Regions from separate parts of the Delftia sp. WSY_22 genome, predicted to be linked through region 1. Evidence: predicted binding sites of a transcription regulator. Region 1 holds the regulator's gene; the other holds the start of a gene.

Region 1 (14,289 bases):
GAACACGCCCATCATGCGGATGAAGCCATTGAGCACGGGCGCGGCGAACTTGTCGCGCAGCCGGCTGAACAGCATGGACAGCGCCTCGTGCGGCGTGTGCGGCGTCTGCGCATCGCCGGGATTGCACAGGCGGTCATAGGTGTTGACCAGGGCCAGGATCTGGCCCGTGAGCTCCATGTCCTCGGCCACCAGGCTCAGCGGGAATCCCGTGCCGTCGGCCCATTCATGGTGCTGTGCGATGGCGGTGGTGACCTGGGCCGACAGGCCCATGCGCATGGCGATGGCCACCGATTCACCCACATGGCGCTCGTAGCGGTCGCGCAGCGCGTCGGGCACGGAAGACTCCAGGGCCAGGCCGTGCATGCCCTCGGCGCCGGCCACCGGCTTGCCGGCATCGTGCAGCAGCGCCGCCAGGCCCAGGTCGCGCAGCAGCGCAGCCTCCAGGCCCAGGGCCCGGCCCAGCAGCAGGCCGAGCACGGTCACGTTGACGGCATGCACGCTCTGGTTGCTGCCCACGCCATCGGACAGGAGGTGAATCGCCACGTCCTGCGGGCCGGCCAGTTCGGCCAGGCAGCCGTCGACCAGGGCTTCGGTGGGCATGCGCGCCTGCTCGGGCGCGCTGGCAAGGGTGGTTTCGATGGCCACATAGCCACGCTCCACCTTCTGAAAGCGCGCATTGCAGTCCTCCAGCCGGCCACGCCAGTTGGGCACGGACAGCAGCAGCGGCGCTGCGGGTGCAGGTTCCTCGGCGGGCTCGGCTGCAGCGGCCGCCACAGCGGGCAGCGGCTGCGGCGGAGGAGTGCGCACCTCGGCCGGCCAGGCGTCGCTTTTGTGCGGAACGCAGCGCACCGCCTCCAGGCCCAGGGATTTCAGGGTCTGGATCTGTGCGCTGGAGGTGATCTTGAAGCTGCTGACCGGAAAGGGATGGTTCAGCCATCCAACATCGAGCTGGACAAACATGCCCGGACGGAGGTCTCGGATATCGATGAGGACGGAATGGTTCACGCGCGGCAACGGCCCCGAGGCTGAAGGAATCGGCAAATGTAAGCCGATGATTCGGGCATTATCTCCAGTTCTGAGGGCCTTGCAGGCAATCCGCGACCCTCAGGACCAAGTCTGTCCCCCGCTGTTGTTCATCGGCACCAGAGACTGGGCTTGTAGATCAGGTCCATCCACAGCGCCCACACGGCTACGCCCACCAGCATCAGGCCGGCCAGCCGCGTGCCCCATTCGGCACGCAGGCCGTTCAGGCGCTGGCGGCCCAGCCGCCACAGCCAGGGGCCGGCCACCAGCCACAGCCCGCTGCCCACGCCAAAGGCCGCCATGGCCGATGCGCCCTGCAAGGGGCCACCGCTGAGCGCGGCGACCAGCACGGCCGAATACAGCAGTCCGCAGGGCATGAGCGCCCAGGCATAGCCCGCCGCCAGCGTGCCGCCAGGGGCGGACACCCAGGGCTGCACGCGCCGCCAGGCGGCGCGGCCCGCAGACTCCAGCCAGGCGGGCTGGCGGGCCTGCACCATCATGGCCAGGCCCCAGGCCATCACGGCGACATGGGTCAGCGTCCAGAACGGCTGCAGCGCCGTGGTCTGGCTGGTGAGCCAGGACAGGCTTTCCATGGCCAGCGCCGAGGCGGCGCCCAGGCTGGCATAGCCGGCCAGCCGCCCGCCATGGAACAGCGCCGTGCGCAGCCACAGCCGGCTTTGCAGTCCATGGACGGCGACCACCTGCTCCCCACCCTGTACCGTGCCCTGCCCCGCCCCGCCCGTGACCACGCCGCAGGGCGCGGCGCACATGGCAAGGCAATGGGGCCCGCCGACGAGCCCCATGATCAAAGCGGTCCAGAGCAGCGACAACAGCATGGGGCCTAGATGATCCTCGAAAACCGCGCCCGGTTCTTGTCGGCCTGCAGATATCGGTCAAACAGCATGGCCACGCCACGCACGAAGTACCAGCCCATGGGCGTGACCTGGAATCCCTCGTCGCTGATCTGCACCAGCCCCTTGGCCTGCAGGTCCTGAAGCGCCGCCAGCTCGGGGGCGAAGTACTCGCGAAAGCCCAGCAGCCAGGCCTGCTCCATGGGCTCGAACAGCACGGCGCCCTGGCACATGATGGCCATGATGACGGCGCGCCGCACCAGATCATCGCGCGACAGTGCCAGGCCGCGCACCACGGGCAGGTGGCCGGCGTCGATGGCGTCGTAGTACTCCTCCAGCGTCTTGGCGTTCTGGCTGTAGCTGGCCCCCACCTTGCCGATGGCCGACACGCCCAGCGCAATCAGGTCGCAGTCGGGCTGGGTGCTGTAGCCCTGGAAGTTGCGATGCAGCCGGCCCTGGCGCTTGGCCACGGCCAGCGCGTCCTCGGGCAAGGCGAAGTGGTCCATGCCCACGTAGACATAGCCGCCCTCCATGAAGGCCGCGATGGAGCGCGAGAGCATGGCCAGCTTGTCGGCGCCCTGGGGCAGGTCCTCGGCCGCGATGCGCCGCTGCGGCTTGAAGCGCTCGGGCAGGTGGGCATAGGCATAGAGCGCGATGCGGTCGGGCCGCAGCGCATTGACCTGGGCCAGCGTGCGCTCGAAGGACTCGGGCGTCTGCTTGGGCAGGCCGTAGATCAGGTCCACGTTGATGGAGGCAAAGCCCAGCTGCCGTGCGGCCGCTACCAGCGCGAACACCTGCTCGGCCGGCTGCACGCGGTGCACGGCGATCTGCACCTGTTCGTCGAAGTCCTGCACGCCGAAGCTCAGGCGGTTGAAGCCCAGCTCCTTGAGCACGGCCAGGCGTTCGACGCTGACGGTGCGCGGATCGACCTCGATGGAGTATTCGCCGCCCGGCTCCAGCTTGAAATGCTCGCGCAGCAGGGCCATCAGCGTGCGCAGCTCATCGTCCGAGAAGAAGGTGGGCGTGCCGCCGCCCAGGTGCAACTGGCTGACGGCCTGGCCCTTGCCGCAATGGGCCGTGTGCAAGGCCATCTCGCGCGCCAGGTAGTCCAGGTAGACGGCAGCGCGATCGTGGTGGCGCGTCACGATCTTGTTGCAGGCGCAGTAGTAGCACAGCGACTCGCAGAACGGCACATGCACATACAGCGACAAAGGCATGGCCCGCGCTGCGGTACTCGATTTGCGGTGCTCAAGTGCCAGGATATAGTCTTCAGCACCGAAAGCCTCCACGAAACGATCGGCCGTGGGGAACGAGGTGTATCGGGGCCCCGGTACGTCGAAGCGACGCAGCAGCTCTGGGGTGACAGCGGTCATGGGTTTTTTCCTCTAATGTCGTCCACTGTGCCGCAGCCCATTGGCCGCGTCCTTGACTCATATCAAGAGTTGTTCGCGGCAGTGCTGCGACAATTTGATCCAACTCATCGCCATCCACGAGGTCACCGCCGGCGCACTGCTGCGCCGCTGATGTTTACTCCATGAACCTTCAGACCATCAAAGCATCCTGTTCCAATTGCAACCTGCGCGAGCTGTGCATGCCCATGGGCCTGGATGCCGAGCAGATGCAGCGCATCGACGACATCGTGGCCACGCGCCGCAAGGTCAAGCGCGGCGGCCTGCTGTTTCGCAACGGTGAGTCCTTCACCTCGCTGTACGCCATCCGCACGGGCTTCTTCAAGACCTGCGTGGCCACCGAGGACGGGCGCGACCAGGTCACGGGCTTTCAGATGGCCGGCGAGATCATCGGCCTGGATGGCATCGTCAACGACCACCACACCTGCGATGCGGTCGCGCTGGAAGACGCCGAGGTCTGCGTCATGCCCTTCGACAAGCTGGAGGACCTGTCGCGCGAGGTCACGGCCCTGCAAAACCATGTGCACAAGGTCATGAGCCGCGAGATCGTGCGCGAGCATGGCGTGATGCTGCTGCTGGGCAGCATGCGTGCCGAGGAGCGCCTGGCCGCCTTCGTGCTCAACCTGGTGCAGCGCCTGCACGCCCGGGGCTTTTCCAAGTCGGAACTGGTGCTGCGCATGACGCGCGAGGAAATCGGCAGCTACCTGGGCCTGAAGCTGGAGACGGTGAGCCGCACCTTCTCGAAGTTTGCCGAGGAAAACATCATCGAGGTGCGCCAGCGCCATCTGCGCATCCTGGACACGGACGCGCTCAAGCGCATCGTCAACAGCCAGCAGTGCCAGTGAGGCCGCAAGGCCCCGCCCCCCGGCAATGAACAAGGCCCGCGATCGCGGGCCTTGTTCATTGCCATTGCAGTGCACGCAGGTTCAATCGCGCCCCAGGCCCTGCATGGCCAGATTTGGGTCCGGCTCGGAGACCACGCCGTCGTTGAGATCGTGCGTGGAGCGTCCCAGCATGGTGGTCATGAGGCTGGACAGCATGGTCACGCCCCAGAAGGCGAAGAAGGCCAGGGTGTAGATTCCCTGCCGCGACCAGCCCAGGTCGCCGAGCCAGTGCAGCTCCAGCGGGTCCACGAAGGCGAATACCAGCATCTCCATCACGGCGGCGGCCAGAAAGGCCGGCCAGGCAATCCACATCCAGCGTTGGGCCAACATCAGCGATCTCCTTGAGCTGTCGAGGGGTGGCTTTCATTGTGCGCGCCGCCCGCGCACCGTGCCAAGCCCTGCGCACCCTGCACTGCCTGTAGGAAACCCTTGGCCCTCGCGCATGCTGGAGATGCCATCCACCATGCAAAAAAGGCCGCGACTGCGGCCTTGTGCACGGCATTTTCCTGCGTTCAGCGGTCCGTGGGATGGTCCTGCGCGGGCGTGGCCGCGTGGTTGCGGCCGGTGACCGCGGGCGCCAGGCTCTTGGGCACTTCGCGCACGCCATCGGCACGCTCGTTGATGGTGATGCCATTTCGGTAATAGTCAGGATCGATCACGGGATCGGCGCCATTGATCGCAATGACGGCCGTGACCACGCCGGCCACCACGACGGCGGCCGGGCCGGCCACCACGAGCCAGACATGGGCGAACTTCCACCAGGGCTTGCCGGCGTCCGGATGCGAAGGGGCCGTGGCGGGCGCGGAGACTGCGGGACTGGAAGACATGGATAACCTCTTTCTTTCAAACAGCCGGCGCAGCCTGGGCGGCGCCGGCCAGACATATCACCGGGGCACCAGGAAGACGGCCTTTTCGGACGCGCGTCCCGCGCCTGAATGCACGGCATCGATATCGAAGAATACGGTGTGCGAGCCCGGCTCGGCGGAACCGTAGGGAATCTGCAGCCGCGCCGCAATGCCGCGCGTCTCGGCCGGGCCGACCTCGACCTCCTGCTCGGACGCCAGCTCCAGCCCGTCGAGGCCATGGGCGCTGATGCGGTAGCGCTGGGCCTGCTCGGTGGCATTCATGATCTGCAGGCGGTAGACATTTTCCAGCTTGCCGCCCGCGACGATGCGCGACAGCGATGCCCGGTCGCGTATCACGTCGACCTTGACCGACTGGCGCAGCGCCAGGCTCACGATCATGGCCATGCTCAGGCCGATCAGCACGGCCGAGTAGACCAGTACGCGCGGACGGAAGATGCGGCGCAGCACCTGGGCCCGCCGCCACAGGCCGGCCATGGCGTTCTGCGTGGTCAGCCGGATGAGGCCGCGCGGATACTCCATCTTGTCCATGATGGAATTGCAGGCGTCTATGCACAGACCGCAGCCTATGCATTCGTACTGCAGGCCGTTGCGGATGTCGATGCCCACGGGGCAGACCTGCACGCACATCTTGCAGTCGATGCAGTCGCCCAGGCCCTGGGCCTTGTAGTCCACCTTCTTGGTGCGCGGCGCGCGCGGCTCGCCCCGGCCCGTGTCGTAGCTGACGATCATGGTGTCGCGGTCGAACATGGCGCTCTGAAAGCGCGCATAGGGGCACATGTACTTGCAGACCTGCTCGCGCATGTAGCCGGCGTTGCCATAGGTGGCGAAGCCGTAGAACAGCACCCAGAAGACCTGCCAGCTGCCCTGCAGCGCCAGCAGCTCGCCGCCCAGCTCGCGGATGGGCACGAAGTAGCCCACGAAGGTGAAGCCGGTCCACAGGGCAATGGCAATCCACAGCAACTGCTTGAGCGACTTCTTCCAGAGCTTTTCAAAAGTCCAGCCGTTCTTGTCCAGGCGCATGCGCGCGCTGCGGTCGCCCTCGACCTTGCGCTCCACCCACATGAAGATTTCGGTGTAGACCGTCTGCGGGCAGGAAAAGCCGCACCACAGGCGACCGGCCACGGCCGTGAACAGGAACAGCGCCAGCGCCGAGATGATCAGCAGGCCCGCCAGGTAGATGAAATCCTGCGGGTACAGCACCAGCCCGAACAGGTAAAAGCGCCGCGCACCCAGGTCGAACAGCACCATCTGGCGCTGCCCCCATTCCAGCCAGGGCAGGCCATAGAAAACCAGTTGGGTGAGAAACACCAGAGCCCATCGCCAGCGTGCGAAGACACCGCTGATGGAGCGCGGGTAGACCTTCTTCTCGGACTCGAACATCGACACCAGCTGGCCCGGGTCCGGGTCGGCAGGCGTGATCGGAATGACTTTGCGGGGAGGCTTCCCGGCATCATCCCCGTTCTCGGGCTTCATGGTGGGTTCCTTGGTTTTTTGGAATATCTGAAAACTCAAAAGGCAAAAAGGCGGCGCCGCAGCGCCGCCCCCTGTCCTTATTGACGGACTGCGCCGTCTTTGTGCGACATGCCCCAGACATAGGAGGCAAGCACCGCGATCTGCGCCTCGGTCAGCTTGTCCTTCTGGGCAGGCATCTCGTTGTGCTTGCCGTTGTTGATCATGGCCGTGATGGCGGCCTCGCCCCAGCCGTGCAGCCAGATGTCATCGGTCAGGTTGGGCGCGCCCAGGGCCTGGTTGCCCTTGCCGTCCATGCCATGGCAGGCGGCGCAGGCCGTGAACTTGGACTTGCCCAGCGAAGCCTTGAGCGAGTCGTGCGGGCTGCCCGACAGGCTCAGCACATAGTGCGAGAGGTTGCGCACATCGTCGGGCGTGCCGACGGCAGCGGCCATGGGCGGCATGATGCCGATGCGGCCCGCCGTGATGGTTTCCCTGATCTTGTCGGGCGTGCCGCCATGCAGCCAGTCGCCATCGGTCAGGTTGGGGAAGCTCTTGCCGCCGCGTGCATCCGAGCCGTGGCACTGCGCGCAGTTGTTCATGAACAGGCGCTCGCCGATGGCCATGGCCTGGGGGTCCTTGGCCATGTCTTCGGTGCTCATGCTCGTGAACTTGGCGTACAGCGGCTCCAGGTCCGCGCGGGCCTTGGCCATCTCGTTTTCATAGGCGCCCAGCTGCGTCCAGCCCAGCTTGCCCGCGAACGAGCCCAGGCCCGGATAGGCCGCCAGGTAGGCGAAGCCGAACACCGAGGTGATGATGAACAGCCACATCCACCACTTGGGCATGGGGTTGTTCAGCTCGCGCAGGTCCTCGTCCCAGACGTGGCCCGTGGTGTTGTCGGCCGAGGGGACCACCTTCTTGCGTGCGGTGAGATACAGCAGCAGCAGGCAGCCGATGATGCCGCCCAGCGTGATCGCCGTGACATAGATCGACCAGAAGTTGTTTACGAAATCGCTCATGGGAAGTTCTCGTTCTGGTGGAGGGACTCAGTCTTGCTCGAACGGCAGCTGGGCGGCCTCTTCGAAACGGGCCTGGTTGCGGCGGGCGAACGCCCACCACCAGATACCGATGAAGCAGGCCAGAGAGGCCAGCGTGGCCACGATGCGCATGGTGGTGATGTCCATGTCGCTCTCCTTTACTTGACCGAACGGCCCAGCACCTGCAGGTAGGCGATGACGGCGTCCATTTCCGTCTTGCCCTTGACCTGCTCGGCGGCGCCGCTGATTTCCTCGTCGCTGTAGGGCACGCCCACCTTGCGCAGCGCGCTCATGTGCTGGGCGACCACGGTGTCATCCACCTTGTTCTTCTCCAGCCAGGAGTAGGCAGGCATGTTGGACTCGGGCACCACGTCGCGCGGGTTGTTCAGGTGGATGCGGTGCCATTCGTCGCTGTACTTGCCGCCCACGCGGTGCAGGTCGGGACCCGTGCGCTTGGAACCCCACTGGAAGGGGTGGTCGTAGACGAACTCGCCCGCCACCGAGTAGTGGCCGTAGCGCATGGTCTCGGCGCGGAAGGGGCGGATCATCTGCGAGTGGCAGTTGTAGCAGCCCTCGCGCAGATAGACGTCGCGGCCCATCAGCTGCAGCGGCGTGTAGGGCTTGAGGCCCGCCACCGCTTCCGTGGTCGACTTCTGGAAGAACAGCGGAACGATTTCCACCAGGCCGCCGACGGCGACCACCAGCAGGGTCAGCACGATCAGCAGGAAATTGTTGGTTTCCACCTTCTCGTGGGAAAAGCTCTTGGGAGCGCTATGGTTGTGATCGGACATGAGTAATGCTCCTAGACGCTCAGGCGTGGGCCACGACGGCAGGCACGGCCACCTTCACGGAACGGCCGGAGATCGCGGTCTTCCAGGTGTTCCACAGCATGACCAGCATGCCGCCCAGGTACAGCAGGCCACCGGCCACGCGGATCACGTAGAACGGATAGCTGGCCTTGACGCTTTCGACGAAGGTGTAGGTCAGCGTGCCATCGGGATTGACGGCGCGCCACATCAGGCCCTGCATCACACCGGCGATCCACATCGCGGCGATGTACAGCACGATGCCGATGGTGGCCATCCAGAAGTGCAGTTCGATGGCGCCCACCGAGTGCATCTTGGTCTTGCCGAACAGGCGCGGGATCAGGTAGTACAGCGAGCCCATGGTGATCAGGCCCACCCATCCGAGGGCGCCCGAGTGAACGTGGCCCACGGTCCAGTCCGTGTAGTGCGACAGCGCGTTGACGGTCTTGATGGACATCATCGGACCCTCGAACGTGGACATGCCGTAGAACGACAGCGACACGATCAGGAAGCGCAGGATGGGATCGTCGCGCAGCTTGTGCCATGCGCCCGACAGCGTCATCACGCCGTTGATCATGCCGCCCCAGCTGGGAGCCAGCAGGATCAGCGAGAACACCATGCCCACGGACTGCGTCCAGTCGGGCAGCGCGGTGTAGTGCAGGTGGTGAGGACCCGCCCACATGTAGGTGAAGATCAGCGCCCAGAAGTGGACGATGGACAGGCGGTAGCTGTAGACCGGACGGCCAGCCTGCTTGGGAATGAAGTAATACATCATGCCCAGGAAGCCTGCGGTCAGGAAGAAGCCCACGGCGTTATGGCCGTACCACCACTGCACCATGGCGTCCTGCACGCCGGCGTAGGCGGAGTAGCTCTTCATCCAGCCGGCCGGAATGGCCGCGCTGTTGACGATGTGCAGCAGCGCCACGGCGATGATGAAGGCGCCGAAGAACCAGTTGGCCACATAGATGTGACGGACCTTGCGGATGCCGATGGTTCCGAAGAACACGATGGCATACGAGACCCAGGTCACGGCGATCAGCAGGTCGATCGGCCACTCCAGCTCGGCGTACTCCTTGCCCTGGGTGTAGCCCAGCGGCAGGCTGATCGCGGCGGCGAGAATGACGATCTGCCAGCCCCAGAAGGTCAGGCTGGCCAGCTTGGGCATGAACAGCCGCGTCTGGCAGGTGCGCTGCACCACGTAGTAGCTGGTTGCGAACAGCGCCGATCCGCCAAAGGCAAAGATCACGGCGTTCGTGTGCAGCGGACGCAGGCGTCCGTAGCTCAGCCATGGAATGCCGAAGTTGAGTTCCGGCCAGGCCAGCTGCGAGGCGATCAACACCCCGACAGCCATGCCCACCACTCCCCAGACGACGGCCATGATAGAGAACTGCCTTACGACGGTATCGTCGTAATAGACAGCGTTGTTATTTGAACTATCCATCGTGCACCCCTTAGATTGCTATCAAAGTGTTACTTTCTTCGCTGTCGGGCGTGTTGACCCACGTCAATCGTCCCGAAGAATGCGTTCGCCCTCTTGTTCCACGCTCTCGAATTGCCCGCGATAGACGGCCCACCACAGGGCCGCGAGGATGGCGAGCACAAGCACCACCGACAGCGGGATCAGTAAATAGAGAATGTCCATAGTCAGAACCTCCCCACCGTTGCGGTGGAGCCCGTCGGCATGGTGACGGACGCTGCGGGCGCAGCAGGCGTGCCCGTGTGATTCGTCAAGGCCAGTGGAAGGCTGCGCGCAAGGCGCGCGGCGTTGAGCACCACCAGCAGCGAACTCAGTGCCATTCCCAGGCCGGCCACCCAGGCAGGCATGAAGCCCGCCAGGGCCAGTGGAATCGACACCGCGTTGTAAGCGGCAGCCCAGGCCATGTTCTGGCGCACCACCTGCAGTGTGCGGCGCGACAACAGACATGCCTGGAGCACCAGTTCCAGGCTGTCGCCCAGAACAACGAAATCTGCGCGCGATTGTGCCAGCGGCACTGCTCTACCAAAAGCAAAAGAGACATGCGCTCCAGCTAAAACTGGGCCGTCGTTGAGGCCGTCGCCCACCATGGCCACATGGTGGCCGGCTGCCTGCGCCTGCTGCAGCCGCTCCAGCTTGTCCTGCGGGCTGCAGCCGCCGTGGGCCTGGGTGATGCCCACGCGCGCCGCCATGGCGCGTGCGGCGTCCTCGCGGTCGCCGGACAGCAGCATCACGGCGATGCCCTGCTTCCCGAGCGCCTGCACGACGGCGGCGGCCTCGGGCCGCACGTCCTCGCTGAGTACAAAACGCGCCAGCGTATGCCAGCCCTGTTCGGTCTGCTCGGCCAGCAACACGCCCTGCACGGGCTGCTCGCCCGCCACGCCCGCATGCAGGGCCGATCCCAGGCGCAGATGGCGGCGTTCGCCCGGGCCCTGCACCCAGGCGTCCAGGCCCAGGCCTGCCACTTCCTGCATGGTGTCCAGCTTCCAGTGCGTCGCGGCATGGGCGCCAGCCTGCGCGATGGCGCGCGAGGCCGGGTGCATGGACTGGCGCGCCAGCAGCGCCGCCAGCGCCAGCACCTCGTCGGCATCCTCGCCGCGCGCAGGCTCGAACGAGGACAGCGCCAGGCCGTCGCGTGTGAGCGTGCCGGTCTTGTCGAACACCAGGGTGTCCACGGCGGCCAGCGCTTCCAGGCCCTGCAGGTTGCGCACCAGCACGCCGCTGCGCGCCAGCGTGCCGGCGGCCGTGAGCATGGCCACGGGCGTGGCCAGCGACAGCGCGCAGGGGCAGGTGACGATGAGCACGGCCACGGCCACCATCATGGCCTTGCCGGGATCGGTGGGCCACCACCAGATGGCAGCGCCCAGCGCGGCCAGCAGCACCACGACCAGGAAGGGCCGCGCCACCTTGTCGGCCAGCTGGGCCAGGCGCGGCTTTTGCAGCGAGGCGCTTTCCATCAGGCCCACGATCTGGGCAAAGCGCGTGTCGGCCCCCACGCCGTCCACGCGCACATCGACCACGGCGTCCAGGTTGTAGCTGCCGGCCGTGACGCTGTCGCCCTCGGCACGCAGCACGGGCGTGGACTCGCCCGTGAGCAGGGCCTCGTCGGCATGGGTGCGGCCGCGCACGATGGTGCCGTCGGCCGGGAAGGCCTCGCCGCTGAGCACGCGCACCAGGTCGCCGGCACGCAGGCGGCGCGTGGCCACGCGCTCGAAGTGGCCGGCCGCGTTCTCGCGCAGCACGGCATCGGGCAGGCGGTTCATCACGGCTTCCAGCGCGCCGGCCGTGCGGTCGCGCAGCCGCAGCTCCAGCCAGCGGCCGGACAGCAGGAAGAAGACGAACATGGTCAGCGAGTCGTAGAAGACTTCCTCGCCGAAGGGCCCCGAAGGATCGAAGGTGCCCAGCGAGCTGATCACGAAGGTGATCAGCATGCCCAGCGCCACGGGCAGGTCCATGCTCACGCGGCGCTGGCGTATGTCGCGCAGCGCGCTGGAGAAGAAGGGGCCGCAGCAAAACAGCACCACGGGCAGCGAGATGACCCAGGAGGCCCAGCGCAGCAGCGTCTCCATCTCCTGCGACAGGTCGCCGGGGCGGGCCACGTAGGCGGGCCACGCATACATCATCACCTGCATCATGCAAAAGCCGGCCACCAGCCAGCGCCACAGCGCACGGCGGCTTTCGGCCTGGCGGCGCTCGCGCGCAAAGGCATCGCGCGCAGGAAGCGCCTGGTAGCCGGCGCGCCGCACGGCCTCCATCCACTGGGATGGAAGCACCTGCTCGTGGCGCCAGGTGACTCGCGCGCGGCGGGTGGCTGCGCTGACTTCGGCCTTCTCCACCCCGGGCACGGCCCGCAGCGCATCCTCGATGGTCAGCGCGCATGCGGCACAGTGCATGCCCTCCAGAACGACGTGCGAATCCCAGGCAGGGAAATCGGTGGGTTCTTTGGAAGGGTCGGCGGGAGTTGCGGGGCCTGCGGGCCGTCCGAACGAACTCCACTCCTGCGGATCATCCAGCAGCCGGGCCGTGGCCTGCTGCGAGGGCGAGAGACCTGAATCAGGCGCCGCCACCGCCGCCTCGCTGGATGGGGCTGCAATGGTGTGGGGCATGGTTCTTAGCGTAATCGGGGGGCATGATAAGCGTATTGACATTAATCAACCGTTAACTCATGGTTGGGTCTATGCTGACTTCGTCCCACCCATCAGCACACACGAAAGGAGCACGCATGTACAACCGCATCCTGATCGCCACCGACGGTTCCGAGCTTTCCGACAAGGCCGTGGACAGCGGCCTGGGCCTTGCCGCCTTGTGCGGCGCCAGCGTGATCGTCGTCAAGGTGGTCCAGCACTATCCGCGCAGCTACTTCGAAGGCGGCGAAACCGTGGATCTCAAGCAGATCGAACGCATCGAAGGCCAGTGGACGGCCAACGCGCAGACCGTGCTGGATGCCATCCACGCCAAGGGCCAGGCGCTCAAGGTCCACGTGACCACGGAGATCGTCAAGTCCGACCTGGTGGCCGAAAGCGTGATCGACGTGGCCAAGCGCCGCGACTGCGACCTCATCGTCATGGCCTCGCACGGCCGCAAGGGCCTGCAGCGCCTGCTGCTGGGCAGCGAGACGCAGCACGTGCTCACGCACACCCACATTCCCGTGCTGGTACTGCGCTGAAGGGTAGCGGCAGCTTCGGCTTTCGCTGCACAAAAAAAGGCATCGGCGGCGCCGATGCCTTTTGCTTTTTCAATCAGGCCAGGGCGCGACCCGCGCCTTGGCGACCACTCAGGCGAACAACTGCTTGTGCTGGTCGCGCAGGAGATTCTTCTGCACCTTGCCCATGGTGTTGCGCGGCAGCTCCTGCACCACGAAGCAGCGCTTGGGAATCTTGAAATTGGCCAGCTGGCCCTTGAGCGCATCGACCACCGCCTGGGGCTCGAGCGAAGCGCCGGGACGCGGCACCACCACCACCACGCCCACCTCGCCGAAGTCGGGGTGCGGCACGCCGACCAGGGCGCTTTCGGCCACGCCGGGCAGCTCGTTGATGAAGCCTTCGATCTCGGCCGGATAGACGTTGTAGCCGCCCGAGATGATCAGGTCCTTGCTGCGGCCCACGATGCTGACATAGCCCCGCTCGTCGAGCTTGCCCACGTCGCCCGTGCGGAACCAGCCATCGGCCGTGAACTCCTCGGCCGTCTTCTCGGGCATGCGCCAGTAGCCCTTGAACACATTGGGGCCGCGCACCTGGATGTTGCCGATCTCGCCCACGGCCACGGGCTGGCCTGCGTCGTCCACGATGCGCACGCCCACGCCGGGCAGCGCAAAGCCCACGGTGCCGGCGCGGCGCTCGGACTGGCCGCCGTTGCGGTCATCGGCACGGTAGGGGTTGGAGGTCAGCATGATGGTCTCGCTCATGCCGTAGCGCTCCAGGATGACGTGGCCGGTGCGCTCCTGCCAGTCGCGGTGCGTCTCCACCAGCATGGGTGCCGAGCCCGAGATGAACAGCCGCATGTGGGCCGCCGCCTCGCGCGTGAGCCGCGCATCGGCCAGCATGCGCACGTAGAGCGTGGGCACGCCCATGAAGACGGTGGCGTCACGCATGCGCGAGATCACCGTGCCGGGTTCGAACCTGGCCAGCCAGATCATGGGACTGCCGTTGAGCAGCGCACCATGGATGGCCACGAACAGGCCGTGCACATGGAAGATGGGCAGCGCGTGGATGAGCACGTCGCCGTCCTGCCAGCCCCAGTAGTCCTTGAGCGTCTCGGCGTTGGACAGCATGTTGCCGTGCGTGAGCATCGCCCCCTTGCTGCGGCCCGTGGTGCCGCTGGTGTAGAGGATGGCGGCCAGGTCGTCCTCGCCGCGCTCCACCACCTCTTGCTCGTCGCCATGGTGGGCGGCGCGCTCCAGCAGCGTGCCGCTGCGGTCGTCGCCCAGGGTGTAGACATGGGCCACGCCCGAGGTGAAGGCGATCTTGGACACCCAGCCGAAATTGGCCGGC
Region 2 (14,289 bases), on a different contig from region 1:
CGCAGATTAAGTCGGCGTTAATGCGCCGGCGTCGGTGCGCTCTCGTCAGTGCGTCGGCACCAGTGCGCCGGCGCCCACCGCCAACGGCAGATAAAGGCGTGCGACCAGCCCGCTCGCATCGCCTTCTTCGGGCCGCCACAGGCTGCGCGGCTGCAGCAGCAGGCAGCCGCCTGCGCATTCGGCGATGCGCTGCACGATGGGCAGGCCCAGGCCGCTGCCATGCTCCTGGGGACGCTTGCGCCAGAAGCGGCGCGTGGCCTCTTCGCATTCCTCGGCGCTGAGCCCCGGGCCATGGTCGGCCACGGTGAACTCCACATAGTCTGAGCCCGGCTGCTGTGTCTTGCCCGGCATGGCGCCAATGGGCCGCACGGCCAGTTCCACGGGATGCTGCGGCGCATGGCGCAGGGCGTTTTCCAGCAGATTGCGCAGGGCCGAGACCAGCAGGGGCTCGGAGATGGCCAGCGGCCAGGCGCCATTGCCGGGCTGCTGGTGCGTGTCCAACCATTGGCGCTGCGCCGGCGCCGGTGCTCCGGCGCTCACGGCATTCACCGCCAGTTGCCAGGCCTTGTCCAGCGCCTGCAGCGCATCGGCAGGCGCATCGCCGCAGGCCAGCGCATTGGCGGCGCCCGGTTCATGCTGCTCCAGCCGCGCCAGCAGCAGCAACTGCTCCAGCGTGTGCTGCAGGTGCTCCACGCCCTCGCCCGCCTGGGCCAGGGAATCGCGGGCCATGGAGCCGGGCGGCGCGGCCAGAAGGCCGGCAGGCATGCCGGGCGCCGCCAGCGCCATCTGCGCCACCTGCACATGGGTCTTGATGGCGGTCAGCGGCGTGCGCAGCTCATGGGCCGCGTCGTCGCTCCAGCGGCGCTCGCGGTCGATGGCCGCGCGCACGCGGTGCAGCAGCTGGTTGAGCGTGCCCACCAGCGGCGCCAGCTCGCGCGTCTGCAGGCCCTGGGCCACGGGCGAATCGTCGCCGGGCGGGCGGCGCGCCAGCTCGCGCCGCAGGGCCTCCAGCGGCCTGAGGCCCTGGGTCACGGCCCACCACATCAGCCCCATGCTGGCCAGCAGGGCCAGCACGAAGGGCAGGACGATGGTGTAGGCAAAGCCGTGGATCAGGCCCTCGCGCACATCAATGCGGTCGGCCGTGGCGATGCGCACGCCGTGGTCCTCCAGCACATAGGTGCGCCAGGGCTTGCCCCCCTTGATGATGGTCGAGAAGCCCAGCGGCATGCTCTGCGGGAACACGGGGCTGCCCTCGGTCTTGGCCAGCACCTGCGGCAGGGCCGATTCGGGCCGCACGGGCTGGACCTCGCCGCGCACCAGGCTGACCTCGCAGGCCACGCCGTCGCGCGCGATCACGTTGAGCATGGGGCTCCAGTCCTGCGGCAGCTCCCGGGCAGGCCGGAACTGGTGGACGATGCCTGCCACCATGCGCGCCGAGGCGATCAGCCGGTCATCCAGCACGGTGCGCAGCTCGTTGCGCATGTCCGAGAACATCCAGGCCGCCACCCCGCCCCACAGCGTGCACAGCGCCAGGCACAGACATGCCAGCAGGCGCACGCGCAGGCTGCGCATCATGGGTGCAGGCCCAGGCGGTAGCCCTCGCCGCGCACCGTCTCCACCAGTTCATGGCCCAGCTTGCGGCGCAGGTGGTGCACATGCACGTTGACGGCATTGCTCTCCACGTCCTGGCTGTAGCCGTAGAGGCTGTCGCGCAGTTGCTCGGTACTCAGGATGCGGCCCGGCGACTGCAGCAGCGCGCGCAGCAGCGACCACTCGCGGCGCGACAGCTCCACGGTGCGGCCCTGGCGCTGGATATGGCCGGCAGCGGGGTTGATGCGCACCTCGCCCAGCTCGATCCAGTCCACGCTGCGGCCGGCCGCGCGGCGCAGCAGCGCATGCAGGCGCGCCGCCAGTTCGTGCAGGTCAAAGGGCTTGACCAGGTAATCGTCGGCGCCGGTCTGCAGGCCTTCGATACGCTGTGACACGGCATCGCGCGCCGTCAGCACCAGCACGGGCACCTGCAGGCCCTGGCCGCGCCAGCGCGCCAGCAGCGAGAGGCCATCCTCGTCGGGCAGGCCCAGGTCCAGCACGCAGGCATCGAAATGCGAGGAACGGATGGCCGCATCCGCCTGCCCGGCCGAGGCCACGGTATCCACGCCAAAGCCCTGCAGCTGCAGGCCGGCTCTCACGCCGCTGGCCACCAGCGCGTTGTCTTCCACCAAGAGAACATGCATGTTGTTGTCCGCAGGGCCTGGCGCCAGGCCCCGCCGTCTGTATCCAAGTCGGGAACGAAAAGCGACTGAGCATCGCAGATTTGCCGCGCTGGCGCGGCGGTGCGCCGAATTTCGCAGGCACGCGCACAAGAATGCGGCCAGGCGGCCCGCTCAGGGCCGGGCCAGCAGCCCGCCCAGCAGCAGGTCCAGCGCCGCCGCGCCGCGCTCCAGCCGCAGGTCGGCGTCCTCGCCCTCGGCAATCCAGAAAGCCGCTTCGGCCAGGCTGCCGTAGATCAGCGATGCCAGCGCCTGCGGATCGGCCCGGGCCACGATGCCCTGCGCCATGAGGTCCGCAATCAGTGCCTGCATGGACGCAATGCAGTGGCGCTGCGATTGCGGCAGCGCTCCGCCCAAAGCCGCGCGCGCATCGCGCAGCACGATGCGCTGGATTTCAGGCTCCAGCGCCATTTCCAGGTAGGCCCGGCAGCGGCTGCGAAAGCCCTGCCAGGGATCCCGGGCATGGGCGGTGATGGCCTGCAGGCGTTCATCCACCTCGGCATCGATCTGCTCGACCACGGCCGCCAGCAGGCCCTGCTTGTCGCCGAAATGGTGGTACAGCGCGCCCCGCGTCAGGCCCACCTGCGCGGTGAGATCGTCCATGGAGGCATCGGCGTAGCCCTGCTCTCCAAAGGCCTTGCGGGCCGTGGCCAGCAGCGTGGCGCGGGTTTCTTCCATCTCGGCGCGGGTGCGGCGGACCATGGCCAATCTCCTTACATACGGCGTGCATGATTATTTACATACGATGCGTATGTATATAGGATTCTATTCATACGCAGCGTATGTATTTTCTCTGTCCCGCGACGGCGGTGCAACACCCCCCACCTGTTTGAAGGGATCTGGACCATGAATTCGTCTTCCTCCACGCGGCCCGAACCCGCCGCGCTCCGCCCGTGGCTGGCCGTGTCCGCCGTGGGCCTGGCCACCTTTTCCGTGGTGACCACGGAAATGCTGCCGGTCGGCCTGCTCACATCCATTGCTGGCAGCCTGGGCACCTCCATGGGCAGGGCCGGCCTGATGATCTCGCTGCCGGCGCTGCTGGCCGCGCTGTTCGCGCCGCTGGTGGTGATGGCGGCGGGCGGCATGGACCGGCGCCGCATCCTGTGCGGACTGCTGGCCCTGCTCGTGCTGGCCAACCTGGCCTCGGCGCTGGCGCCGTCGCTGATCTGGCTGCTGGCCGCGCGCGTCCTGGTGGGCTTTTGCATGGGCGGCATCTGGGCAATCGCGGGCGGGCTGGCGGCACGGCTGGTACCCCAGGCGTCGATGGGCCTGGCAACCTCCATCATCTTTGGCGGCGTGGCGGCGGCCTCGGTGCTGGGCGTGCCGCTGGGCGCGCTGATCGGCGATTTCGCGGGATGGCGCTGGGCATTCGGTGGCATGGCAGGCTTCAGCGCACTGGTGCTGGCGCTGCACATGGCCGTTCTCCCCGCCCTGCCTGCCACAGGCTCGGCCAGCCTGCGCCAATTCAGTCATCAGCTGGCCAACCGCAGGCTGCAGGCCGGGCTGGCACTGACGCTGCTGCTGGTGGCCGGGCATTTCATGTCCTTCACCTTCGTGCGCCCGCTGCTGCTGACGGTGTCGGGGTTCGATGCGCAATGGATGAGCGCGCTGCTGCTGGCTTACGGCATCGCGGGCATTGCGGGCAACTTCCTGGCGGGCATCATCGCGGCGCGCCGCACGGTGCCGAGTCTGGCGGCGATCGCCCTGGGCCTGCTGCTGGCACCTGTGCTGTTCCTGTCCGTGGGCGACTCGCCAACCGGTGGTGGCGCCGTGCTGCTGGTCTGGGGCCTGGCCTACGGCGGCGTATCGGTGGGCCTGATGACCTGGATGATGCAGGCTGCGCCACGCGCCGTGGAAATTGCCACGGCGCTGTACGTTGGCGTCTTCAACATCGGTATTGCGCTGGGCTCATGGGCAGGCGGCCAACTGGTCGATGGCTGGGGGCTGCACGCCACGCTCTGGCTGTCTGGCGGCTTGGCCGCTGCGGCCTTGCTGCTGTCTGCGGCCATGGGATTGGCTGGGCGAAATGGACCGGTCGCAGCCTGATGGCCATCAGGCCGTTAACCCCCCGTTAATTCCCCGCTGCCAGCATCCACGGCCTGTCAGCCCGCATGGCTGAAACTCCCTTCCATGCACCTCCGGTCATCCCCTCTTCTTTCGTCCTTCCTGCCCTTGCTTGCCGGCCTGCTGCTGGCGCCTTCGCCTGTTCTTGCCGGAGCGGCAGAGCCTGGCGGGCCGTCAGCGCTATCGGCGCTGGGCGCCTGGCTGCACCTGCCCGCCAGCCTGGCGCTGGGGCCGCTGGTCCTGCCGATGGGCGTGGTGGTGGCCATGCTGGCCTGGCTGCTGGCGCAGTGGCTGGCGCGCAGGAATGAAAGGCGCACGGGCCAGGCCGTGGATGCGCTGCTGTGGCAGAGCACCCTGGCCGGCCTGCTGGCGGCGCGCCTGGCCTATGTCGCGCAGTGGTGGGCCGAGGTCGCGCCTGCTCCCTGGGATTGGAGCGGGATGCCGGCCTTCGCAGGCCGCATCATCGATATCCGCGACGGGGGATGGAACCTGTGGGCCGGCCTGCTGGCCGCGCTGCTGTACATGCTGTGGCGCAGCCGCCGCTCCCCGGTGCTGCGCCGCGCCACAGGGCTGGCGCTGGGCGCGGGGGCGGCCCTGCTGGTGCTGGGCAGCCTGCTGCAGGCGCTGCCCTCCGCAGATGCACCGGCCCTGCCGGCCTTCACCCTGGTCAACGGACAGGCGCAGCCGGTCTCGCTGCAGCAGTTGCAGCAGGCCGATGGCAAGCCCATGGTGATCAACCTCTGGGGCACCTGGTGCCCGCCCTGCCGGCGCGAGATGCCGGTGCTGGCCCAGGCCCAGCAGCAGCGGCCCGATGAGCGTTTCATCTGGATCAACCAGGGCGAGACGGCAGAGGCCGTGATGGGCTATTTGCGGCGCGAGCAGGCGACGGCCCCGCTGCCGCTGGCCCAGGTGCTGTTCGACCCGCAGCAGCAGGCCGGCCGGCACTGGCGCCAGCGGGGCCTGCCTTCCACCTATTTCTATGGTGCCGACGGCCGGCTGTGCGGCATGCGCATGGGCGAGCTGTCGCGCGCCAGCCTGGCCCAGCATCTGAAGGAATGTTCATGAGCGCTTCCCCCCTGTTTCCCCTGCCTGCACTGGCAGGAGCCCTGGCACTGTCGGCAGCCTTGGCCCTGCCGGCTGCGGCGTCCGAGCTGCCATCGGAGGATTTCCTGGCCCAGCAGGGACTGACCCTGGTGGGACCGCTGCCGGCCGTGGGCGGACTCAAGGCCTGGGCCGCCTACCGCGACCGCCAGCCCGTGCCCATCTACCGCATGCCTGACGGCAAGCACTGGGTGCTGGGCACGGTCATCGACGCCCAGGGCCGCGACGTGAACGCCCAGGCCCTGCAGGCCGCCGTGCAAAAGCCCATGGGCGAGCAGCTGTGGAGCGATGTGCAGCGCGCCCAGTCCATACCGGATGGCCGCGCCGACGCGCCGCGCACGGTCTATGTGTTCACCGACCCCAACTGCCCCTATTGCAACCAGCTGTGGAACGATGCCCGGCCCTGGGTGGAGAGCGGCCAGGTGCAGTTGCGCCACATTCTGGTGGGCATCCTCAAGCCCAGCAGCGAGGGCAAGGCCGCCGCCATGCTGACCGCGCGCCAGCCAGAGCAGGCCCTGGCCGAGCACGCACGTGCCTATGCCAAGGCCGGCCGCGCCAGCGCAGAAGGCGCGGGCGCCACGTCGCTGGCCCCGGTGCCGCAGGCCACGCGGCAGGTGCTGGCCAGCCATGCCTCGCTGATGTCCACCTGGGGCCTGCGTGCCACGCCGGCCCTGGTCTGGAAGGATGACAAGGGGCTGGTGCAGGTACGCACCGGCCTGCCGCCGGGCCTGCTGGAAGAGGTCATGGGGCCGCGTGGCAGGAAATGATGAGGACGACCATGAGCACAAGCCGTTGTCCCGTCGATTCCACCGCCTCCAGCGACTGGAGCGACCTGTTCCCCGCCCGGCCGGATGCGCCGCCGCTGCGCATCGTGCTGCATGCGCCCACGCCCGGCGCCCTGGCCCGTGCACGCAGCAATCTGGCCAACCTGCGCCAGGACCGGCCCGGTGCCGAAGTCCGCATCGTCATCAACGGCCCGGCCGTCGAGGCACTGCTGGATGCCGCGCCGGGCACGCCGCAGCATCTGGATGCAGAGGCCCTGGCCCATGCGCTGGTCTGCCCGAACACGCTCAGGAAGCTGGGCCGCGAGGCGCCTGCCGGCATGCGCGTGCTGCCGCAGGGCGGCATCGAGTCACTGGCCCTGCTGCAGCAGTCGGCCTGGTGCTACGTGCGCTGCTGAGCGGCCTGCGCCAGCGAGGCCAGGCAGCGCGCCTGCCATTGGTACTCGGGCTCGAACGATTCCCGGTCCGTGACGGCGCCGTGGCCGCCCTCGCCATAGACCATGGCGTAGGCCGCATAGTCGGCCGCCTGCAGCGCCCGGCCCGCCAGCCCATGGGCCGTGGCATAGGTGGCGGACACGGCGGCATGGCCGCAGCCGTCGAGGGAGCGTGATCCCTGGTGGTGGTTGGCCAGGCTGGCGGCCTCGCGGGCCAGGCGGTCCAGCTCCTGCCTGTCGATCTGGCCGTCCAGGTAGCGGCGAAGGCCTTGTGCGCAGCGGATGACGTCCGGGTCTTCCAGCAGGTGCGCGATGCGGTCCACGCAGGCCTGTGTGAATTGCAGCCTCAGGTGCTCGCCGGCTTCGGCGGCAAGGTCCAGTTCCGAAGCAAGGCTGTTCAGGGCATGGTTCATGGAGAACTCCTTGGCAGTGGCGACACAAGCAGCGTAGACCGGGGCCGCGCACGGAAACAAGAGGGTGATTTCCGATACGCGCCCCGCATTCCCGAGGAATGCAGTCACCCTGTTAACCCCGTCTTAATCCCCGCGCCACACGCTATGGACTGCCTTGGGCGCCTGTCCATGGCAGGCAGTCGGTGGCACTTTGCAAGCCCATTGCTTGACTCACATCAAGCCACCAAGGCCCTGAATTTCATATATTAAATTCAATATAAAAAGCATATTTTTAATGCTTTATTGAGTTTGAGCGACCACGATCCGTGGCCGCAGGACGATGAAAGACAGGCCATGCCAAAAACATCCCGCGCCGGCAGCGGCTGCAACGACTGCAGCTGCAAGCCCTCCACCCAGGACATCCTCGCCCCTACCCTCTCCCATGCGCAGCCCGCCGCAGGCAAGCGCGGCTTCCTGCAGGACCTGCTGGCCGCCGCCATGGCGGCCGTGGCCCTGCCCGTGACGGCGGCCGCGCCCAGCACCACGGGTTTCCAGCCGCCGCGCCGCCCCGGCGAGGCCGGCAAGCGCTACGGCATGCTGGTGGACCTGCGCCGCTGCATAGGCTGCCAGGCCTGCACGGTGAGCTGCTCCATGGAGAACCTGCCGCCGCTGGGCCAGTTCCGCACCACGGTGCTGCAGTACGAGGTGCAGCACGCGGGCAACGAGGACCTGCCGCCGGCCATGCTCAACCTGCCGCGCCTGTGCAACCACTGCGACAACCCGCCCTGCGTGCCGGTCTGCCCTGTGCAGGCCACCTTCCAGCGCAGCGACGGCATCGTGCTGGTGGACAACGAGCGCTGCGTGGGCTGCGGCTACTGCGTGCAGGCCTGCCCCTATGACGCGCGCTTCATCAACCACGAGACGCAGACCGCCGACAAGTGCACCTTCTGCGAGCACCGCCTGGAAGCCGGCCTGCTGCCGGCCTGCGTGGAAAGCTGCGTGGGCGGCGCCCGCGTGATCGGCGACCTCAACGACGAGGGCAGTGAGATCCGCCAGCGCATGCGCGAGCACGCCAAGGACCTCAAGGTGCTCAAGCCCGCCATGGGCACGGACCCGCATGTGTACTACCTGGGATTGCCCGACGCCTTCGTCGACGGCGTGGACGGGCAGGCCAGCGTGCGGCTGGTCACTTCCCACTGAACGCAAGGAGCACCCCATGCACATCGTCGAACTCCTGACCCCCGCCTACGAATCGGCCTGGCTGCCCTGGGCCGTGCAGTACTTCTTCCTGGCCGGCATTGCCACGGGCGCCGCCCTGCTGGCCGCCGCCTGCGCCTGGGCGCCGCGCGCCAGCGCCATGGCGCGCCTGCTGCCGGCCGCCGTGCTGGTGCTGGCCGTCAGCGCCATCGCCGCGCCCGTGTCGCTGCTGGCCGACCTGCACCAGCCTGCGCGCTTCTGGCATTTCTATGCGCACTTCACGCCGTGGTCGTGGATGTCGGTGGGCGCCCTGCTGCTGCCGGCCTTCGTGGGACTGGCGCTGGCCTTCGTGCTGGCCTGGTGGCTGGGCCGGCCGCGGTGGCTGCGCTGGCTGGCGCCGCTGCTGGCCGTGTCGGCGCTGACCATCACCGCCTATACCGGCGCCGAACTGATGGCCGTGCGCTCGCGCCCGCTGTGGAACACGCTGTGGGTGCCGCTGAACCTGGCGCTCACGGGCTGGCTGGCCACGGTGGGCTGCATGTTGGTGACGGCGCGCTTTCTGCCCGCCCGCCACCGCCCCGATGCCGGCGCCCTGCAGGCCCTGCGCATGCTGGGCCTGGCGCTGGCGCTGTGCCTGCTGGCCATGGTGGGGGTCTGGGCCGTTGCCGGCTGGCTGGGCCAGGGCCGCTCCTTCCAGGCGGCGCTGCAGCTGTGGCAGCAGTTTCCGGTCTGGCGCCTGAGCATGCTGGGCTCGGCCGTGGCCGGTGCCGCCCTGCTGTGGGCCCTGGTCCGGGGTGGGCAGCGCATGGCCTGCCCGCGCTACACGCTGGCCCTGGGGCTGGGCCTGGCCGCCGCGGCCTGGGCCTTCCGCTGGGCGCTGTTCATGGGCGTGCAAGGCGTGCCCAAGTACGGCGCGGGCCTGTACATCTACCACATGCCGCTGGGCGGCGACGGCCTGCTGGGCATGCTGGGCGTGGCCGGCCTGTGCATTGCACTGGTGACGCTGGCCACCTGGGCGCTGGAGCTGTTTCCCGCGCGCTCGGCCGCGGCCCGCGCCCTCTGACACCGCCGCCCTGACGACCCCTCACCCATTCACGGAGCGCGGCCCGCCACCGGCCGGCCGCGCCACAGAAAGCCTTTCATGACCGACAAGAAGAAACTCCCCCAAGCCCCCGAAGATTCCCTGGATGCCGAGGCCGCCCGCCGCCGCCTGCTGCTGCGCGGCGGACTCACCGCCGGTGGGCTGGCCGCCTTTGCGGCCGGCTACGGCGAGACGCTGGCACGTGGCGCCAAGGGCCTGGTGACAGGCAGCTCGGGCACGCCCACGGCCAGCGCCACGCGCGGCAATTCGCTGACGCCCGAGTTCCGCATCGACCCGGCCACGGGCGCGCTCGCCACCCAGCCCGGCCAGGTGGTCAGCCCCTCCAGCTGCCTGGGCTGCTGGACGCAGTGCGGCGTGCGCGTGCGTGTCGATACCGCCAGCAACCGCATCCTGCGCGTGGCAGGCAACCCCTACCACCCGCTGGCCACCACGCGCCCGGCCGCCATGGAAGAACCCGTGCGCGAGGTCTACGCCAAGCTGGGCAAGGAGCTGGGCCTGGAGGGCCGGGCCACGTCCTGCGCGCGCGGCTCGTCCATGCTGGAGCACCAGAGTGCACCGCACCGCGTGCTCACCCCGCTCAAGCGCGTGGGCCCGCGCGGCAGCGGCCGCTGGCAGAGCATTTCCTTCGAGCAGCTGGTGCAGGAAGTCTGCGAGGGCGGCGATCTGTTCGGCGAAGGCCAGGTCGATGGCCTGCGTGCCATCTGGGACCCCAAGACGCCGCTGGACGCCGACAACCCCGAGTTCGGCCCGCGCTCCAACCAGTTGCTGGTGACCGACGCCTCCAACGAAGGCCGCGCCCAGCTGCTGCGCCGCTTTGCGGGGCCGTCCTTCGGCACCGTGAACGTCAGCAACCACGGCGCCTACTGCGGCCAGAGTTTTCGCGTGGGTGCGGCAGCGGCCCTGGGCGACCTGCCCGGCATGCCGCACGGCAAGCCGGACTGGAGCCATGCCAGCTTCGGCCTGTTCATCGGCGCGGCGCCCGCACAGTCCGGCAACCCCTTCCAGCGCCAGGGCCGCGAACTGGCTGAGGCCCGCTCGCGCGAGGACAACCGGTTCCGCTACGTGGTGGTCTCGCCCGTGCTGCCCACCTCGTCCAGCCTGGCTGCGGGCAGCGGCAACCGCTGGCTGGCCGTCAAGCCGGCCAGCGACCTGGCCCTGGCCATGGCGCTGATCCGCGTCATCCTGGACGAGGCACGCCATGACACGGGCTTTCTCGCCCAGCCCGGCCCGGCCGCCATGCAGGCGGCGGGCGAGGCGTCCTGGAGCAATGCCACGCACCTGCTGGTCAACGAGCCCAGCCACCCGCGCCACGGCAGCTTTCTGCGCGGCGCCGACCTGGGCTGGGCGCTGCCCGCGCCAGCCGAAGACGGCAAGCCGGCCCAGGATGTGTTCGTGGTGCAGCGTGCCGATGGCAGCCTGGCGCCGCACACCCAGGCCGAGCCTGCACAGCTGATGGTGCGCACCTGCGTGGCCGTGCCCGGCCTGAAGGCAGAAGGCGCGGACCAGGCCCCCGAGCTGTCGGTCTGCTCCTCGCTGGCCAAGCTGCATGAGCAGGCCAGCCTCAAGACACTGGACGAATACGCGGCGCTGTGCGGCGTGGCGCGCGGCGAGATCGAGGCGCTGGCGCGCGAGTTCACCAGCCATGGCAAGCGCGCCGTGGCCGATGCGCATGGCGGCACCATGAGCGGCGCGGGCTTCTACACCGCCTACGCCATCAGCATGCTCAACACCCTGGTGGGCAACCTCAACGTGCAGGGCGGCCTGGTGCTGGATGCCGGCCCGTTCGGCCCCTTCGGCCCGGGCCCGCGCTATGACTTCGCCAACTTCGACGGCAAGGTCAAGCCGCGCGGCCTGGCGCTGTCACGCCACCGCCAGCCCTACGAGAAAAGCGCGGAATTCCAGCGCAAGCGCGAGGGCCAGCCCGAGGGCGCGAAGGACTACCCCGCCGCCCAGGCCCCGTGGTACCCGGCCGTGGGCGGCCTGTCCAGCGAGATGCTGGCCAGCGCGCTGGCCGGCTACCCCTACCGCGCCAAGGCCTGGATCAACCACATGAGCAACCCCGTCTACGGCATTGCGGGCTTTCGCAATGCGCTGGTGGACGATCTCAAGGACCCGAAGAAGCTGCCGCTGATCGTCTCCATCGACCCCTTCATCAACGAGACCAGCGCGCTGGCCGATTTCATCGTGCCCGATACCGTGACCTACGAGAGCTGGGGCATCTCGGCGCCCTGGGCCGACGTGGTGGCCAAAAGCTCCACCGTTCGCTGGCCCGTGGTGCAGCCCGCCGTGGCGCGCACGGCCGGCGGCCAGCCCGTGAACGTGGAGAGCTTTCTCTTTGCCGTGGCAGAACGGCTGGGCCTGCCGGGCTTTGGCGAGGCCGCCATCAAGGACGCCCAGGGCCAGCCCCATGCGCTGCGCTCGGCCGAGGACTTCTTCATCCATGCCCTGGCCAACGTGGCCTGGGCAGGCGGCAAGCCCGTGCCGGCGGCCAGCGATGACGACATCGCCATCACCGGCGTGGACAGGCTGGTGCCCGCGCTGCGCCAGCGCCTGAAGGACGATGAATGGCGCCAGGTGGCCATGCTGCTGACGCGCGGCGGGCGCTTCGACCGCATCGAGGACGCCTGGAAGGACGGCCACACCCGCAAGGCCCACGCGCCTGCCCTGCAAGTGTGGAGCGAGGAGCTGGCCCGCATGCGCCACGCCATGACGGGCGAGCGCTACAGCGGCTGCCCCACCTGGTATCCGGCGCGGCTGGCCGACGGCAGCGCCATGCGCACGCATTTCGGCGAGCAGCAATGGCCGCTGCTGCTGACCTCGTACAAGTCCAACCTGATGAGTTCCATGTCGATTGCCGTCTCGCGGCTGCGCCAGGTGCATCCGCACAACCCGGTGTCCCTGCACCGCGATGACGCCGAGCGGCTGGGCATCGCCAACGGCGACACGGTGCGCATCCGCACGCCGGGCGGCGCGGTGACGGCCGTGGCCATGGTGCGCGACGGCGTGATGCCGGGGACCGTGGCCATCGAGCACGGCTACGGCCACCGCGAGCTGGGCGCGGGCCGCCACAGCATCGACGGCCAGCCCATGCCGGTGAACGCCGAGCATGCCAATGGCGTGAACCTCAACGACCTGGGCTTTGCCGATCCCACGCGGCCCGGCTGCAAAAACGTGTGGGTGGACTGGGTGTCGGGCGCCGCGGTGCGCCAGGGGCTGCCTGCGCGCATCGAGAAGGTCTGATCAGCGGGCGGGGCTGGCGACAGGTGCAGCGACGGGTGCGGCCACTGGTGTGGTGGCGGCCTGCCAGCCGCCGCCCAGCGCCTGGTACAGCGCAATGGCGTTTTCCAGCTGGCTCTGGCGCAGGCGTATGACTTCCTGCTGGGCCTGGTAGAGATTGCGCTGGGCGTCCAGCTCTTCCAGGTAGCTGGCGTAGCCGGCCTCGTAGCGGTCCTTGGCAAAGCCCAGGGAGCGCTGCAGCACCGCCTCGCGCTCGCTGGCGTGCTGCCACTGCGACTGCAGGCGCCGGGTGCCGACCAGGGCGTTTTCCACATCGGCCAGGGCCTTGATCACCACGCCCCGATAGGCATAGGCGGCCTGGTCGCGCTGGGCGGTCACGGCGTCGAACTGGCCCTGCAGCCGCCCGCCCGTGAACAGCGGCGCCAGCACGCTGCCGCCCAGGGCCCAGACCGTGGCCGGGTGGTATTGCAGGGCATTGACCAGCAGGCTGCCGGCGCTGGCCGTCAGCGAGACCTGGGGCAGGAAGGCGGTGCGCTGCACGGCCAGGCTTTCGTCGGCGGCCGCCAGCTGCAGCTGCGCCCGTGCAATGTCGGGGCGGCGCTGCAGCAACGCCGAAGGCAGGCCGGCGGCCGGCGCAGGCGGCGGTGCGCCCAGCGCAGCGGACTGGCCGTCGGTTGTTGCCATGAGCGCGGCGGCCTGCTCGTCACCCTCGCCGCCGGCCAGCAGCAGGAGCGCCGTGCGCTGGCGCGCCAGCGACAGCTCCAGCTGCTCCACGGCCTGCTGCACGCCCTGCAGCTCGGCCTGGGCCTGGGTGAGCTGCAGCTGCGAGGTGTAGCCGACGCGCGCCTGCTCGTCGGCCAGGCGCAGGGCCTGTTCGCGCGAGCGGGCCGTGGCCTGGGCCACTTGCAGCTGCGATTGCAGCGAGCGCAGGCCCACATAGGCCTGGGCCGTGGTGGCCGCCACGGCCAGGGCCACGGCGTCGCGGTCGGCCTCGCTGGCCTGCAGGCGCAGGGCGGCGGCCTTTTCCAGATGGGCGATGCGGCCCCACAGATCAGGCTCCCAGCTGGCCTGCAGGCCGGGCTGAACCGAGCGCGTGTGCGCCAGGCCCCGCGCGCCCAGACTGCGGCCCGTGGAGGCGCCGGCCGTGGCCGAGAGCTGGGGCAGGCCCGCGGCGCCTGCCACATCCAGGTTGGCCCGCGCCTCATCCACGCGCGACAGGGCCAGCAGCACATCGTTGTTCCGGGACTGGGCCAGTTCCACCCAGCGCGTGAGCAGCGGATCGCCAAAGGCCTGCCACCACGATGCCTGGACGGCAGCGGCCGGCTCCTGCCCTGCCCCGCTCCACTGGGCGGGCACGGCGGGCCGGGCCGCTTCAGGCGCGGTGCTCAGCGGCGGCACGCTGCAGCCGGCCAGCGCGGCAGCGCAGGCCATGGCCATGGCCAGTGCGCGGGCGGTCATGGGCGGGCCTCCGGTTGGGGTGCGGGCTGCCGTGCGGGTTGCGGTGCGGGCTGCTGTGCGGGTTGGGGCTCAGGCTGCGCCGTATCCAGCCGCACCACCACCGACATGCCCGCGCGCAGCCTGGCGGCCAGCTCCTGGTCGGGATCGATTGCAATCTTGACCGGCAGGCGCTGCACGACCTTGGTGAAGTTGCCCGTGGCGTTGTCGGCCTTGAGCACGCTGAATTCCGAGCCCGTGGCCGGCGCGATCTCC

Evidence for each region. Region 1 encodes FNR, which switches genes on or off when oxygen is low (the NO sensors DNR and NnrR bind a similar motif). Its sites were predicted from a motif close to TTGATNNNNATCAA; they were not measured.
Region 2: dsrO (sulfate reduction electron transfer complex DsrMKJOP subunit DsrO) is a predicted target of FNR. The motif match lies at 7,270-7,283, and genes of this name have one in related genera.

What each region holds. Positions count from the first base shown of each region.
Region 1 is NZ_JBICKN010000059.1:487,677-501,965, forward strand. Features, by position in the region: gene ACF8NF_RS27970 (HD-GYP domain-containing protein) at 1-960, opposite strand, end outside; gene ACF8NF_RS27975 (sulfite exporter TauE/SafE family protein) at 1,134-1,859, opposite strand; gene hemN (oxygen-independent coproporphyrinogen III oxidase) at 1,865-3,247, opposite strand; gene fnr (fumarate/nitrate reduction transcriptional regulator Fnr) at 3,409-4,128, shown strand; gene ACF8NF_RS27990 (hypothetical protein) at 4,210-4,497, opposite strand; gene ACF8NF_RS27995 (FixH family protein) at 4,680-4,994, opposite strand; gene ccoG (cytochrome c oxidase accessory protein CcoG) at 5,052-6,506, opposite strand; gene ccoP (cytochrome-c oxidase, cbb3-type subunit III) at 6,584-7,501, opposite strand; gene ACF8NF_RS28010 (cbb3-type cytochrome c oxidase subunit 3) at 7,529-7,666, opposite strand; gene ccoO (cytochrome-c oxidase, cbb3-type subunit II) at 7,678-8,310, opposite strand; gene ccoN (cytochrome-c oxidase, cbb3-type subunit I) at 8,330-9,766, opposite strand; gene ccoS (cbb3-type cytochrome oxidase assembly protein CcoS) at 9,830-9,967, opposite strand; gene ACF8NF_RS28030 (heavy metal translocating P-type ATPase) at 9,970-12,405, opposite strand; gene ACF8NF_RS28035 (universal stress protein) at 12,522-12,965, shown strand; gene ACF8NF_RS28040 (malonyl-CoA synthase) at 13,074-14,289, opposite strand, start outside.
Region 2 is NZ_JBICKN010000018.1:211,469-225,757, forward strand. Features, by position in the region: gene ACF8NF_RS10825 (ATP-binding protein) at 46-1,575, opposite strand; gene ACF8NF_RS10830 (response regulator transcription factor) at 1,572-2,234, opposite strand; gene ACF8NF_RS10835 (TetR/AcrR family transcriptional regulator) at 2,385-2,972, opposite strand; gene ACF8NF_RS10840 (MFS transporter) at 3,117-4,316, shown strand; gene ACF8NF_RS10845 (TlpA family protein disulfide reductase) at 4,401-5,399, shown strand; gene dsbG (thiol:disulfide interchange protein DsbG) at 5,396-6,202, shown strand; gene ACF8NF_RS10855 (hypothetical protein) at 6,214-6,615, shown strand; gene ACF8NF_RS10860 (hypothetical protein) at 6,600-7,064, opposite strand; gene dsrO (sulfate reduction electron transfer complex DsrMKJOP subunit DsrO) at 7,398-8,243, shown strand; gene nrfD (NrfD/PsrC family molybdoenzyme membrane anchor subunit) at 8,260-9,303, shown strand; gene ACF8NF_RS10875 (tetrathionate reductase subunit A) at 9,382-12,582, shown strand; gene ACF8NF_RS10880 (efflux transporter outer membrane subunit) at 12,583-14,037, opposite strand; gene ACF8NF_RS10885 (HlyD family secretion protein) at 14,034-14,289, opposite strand, start outside.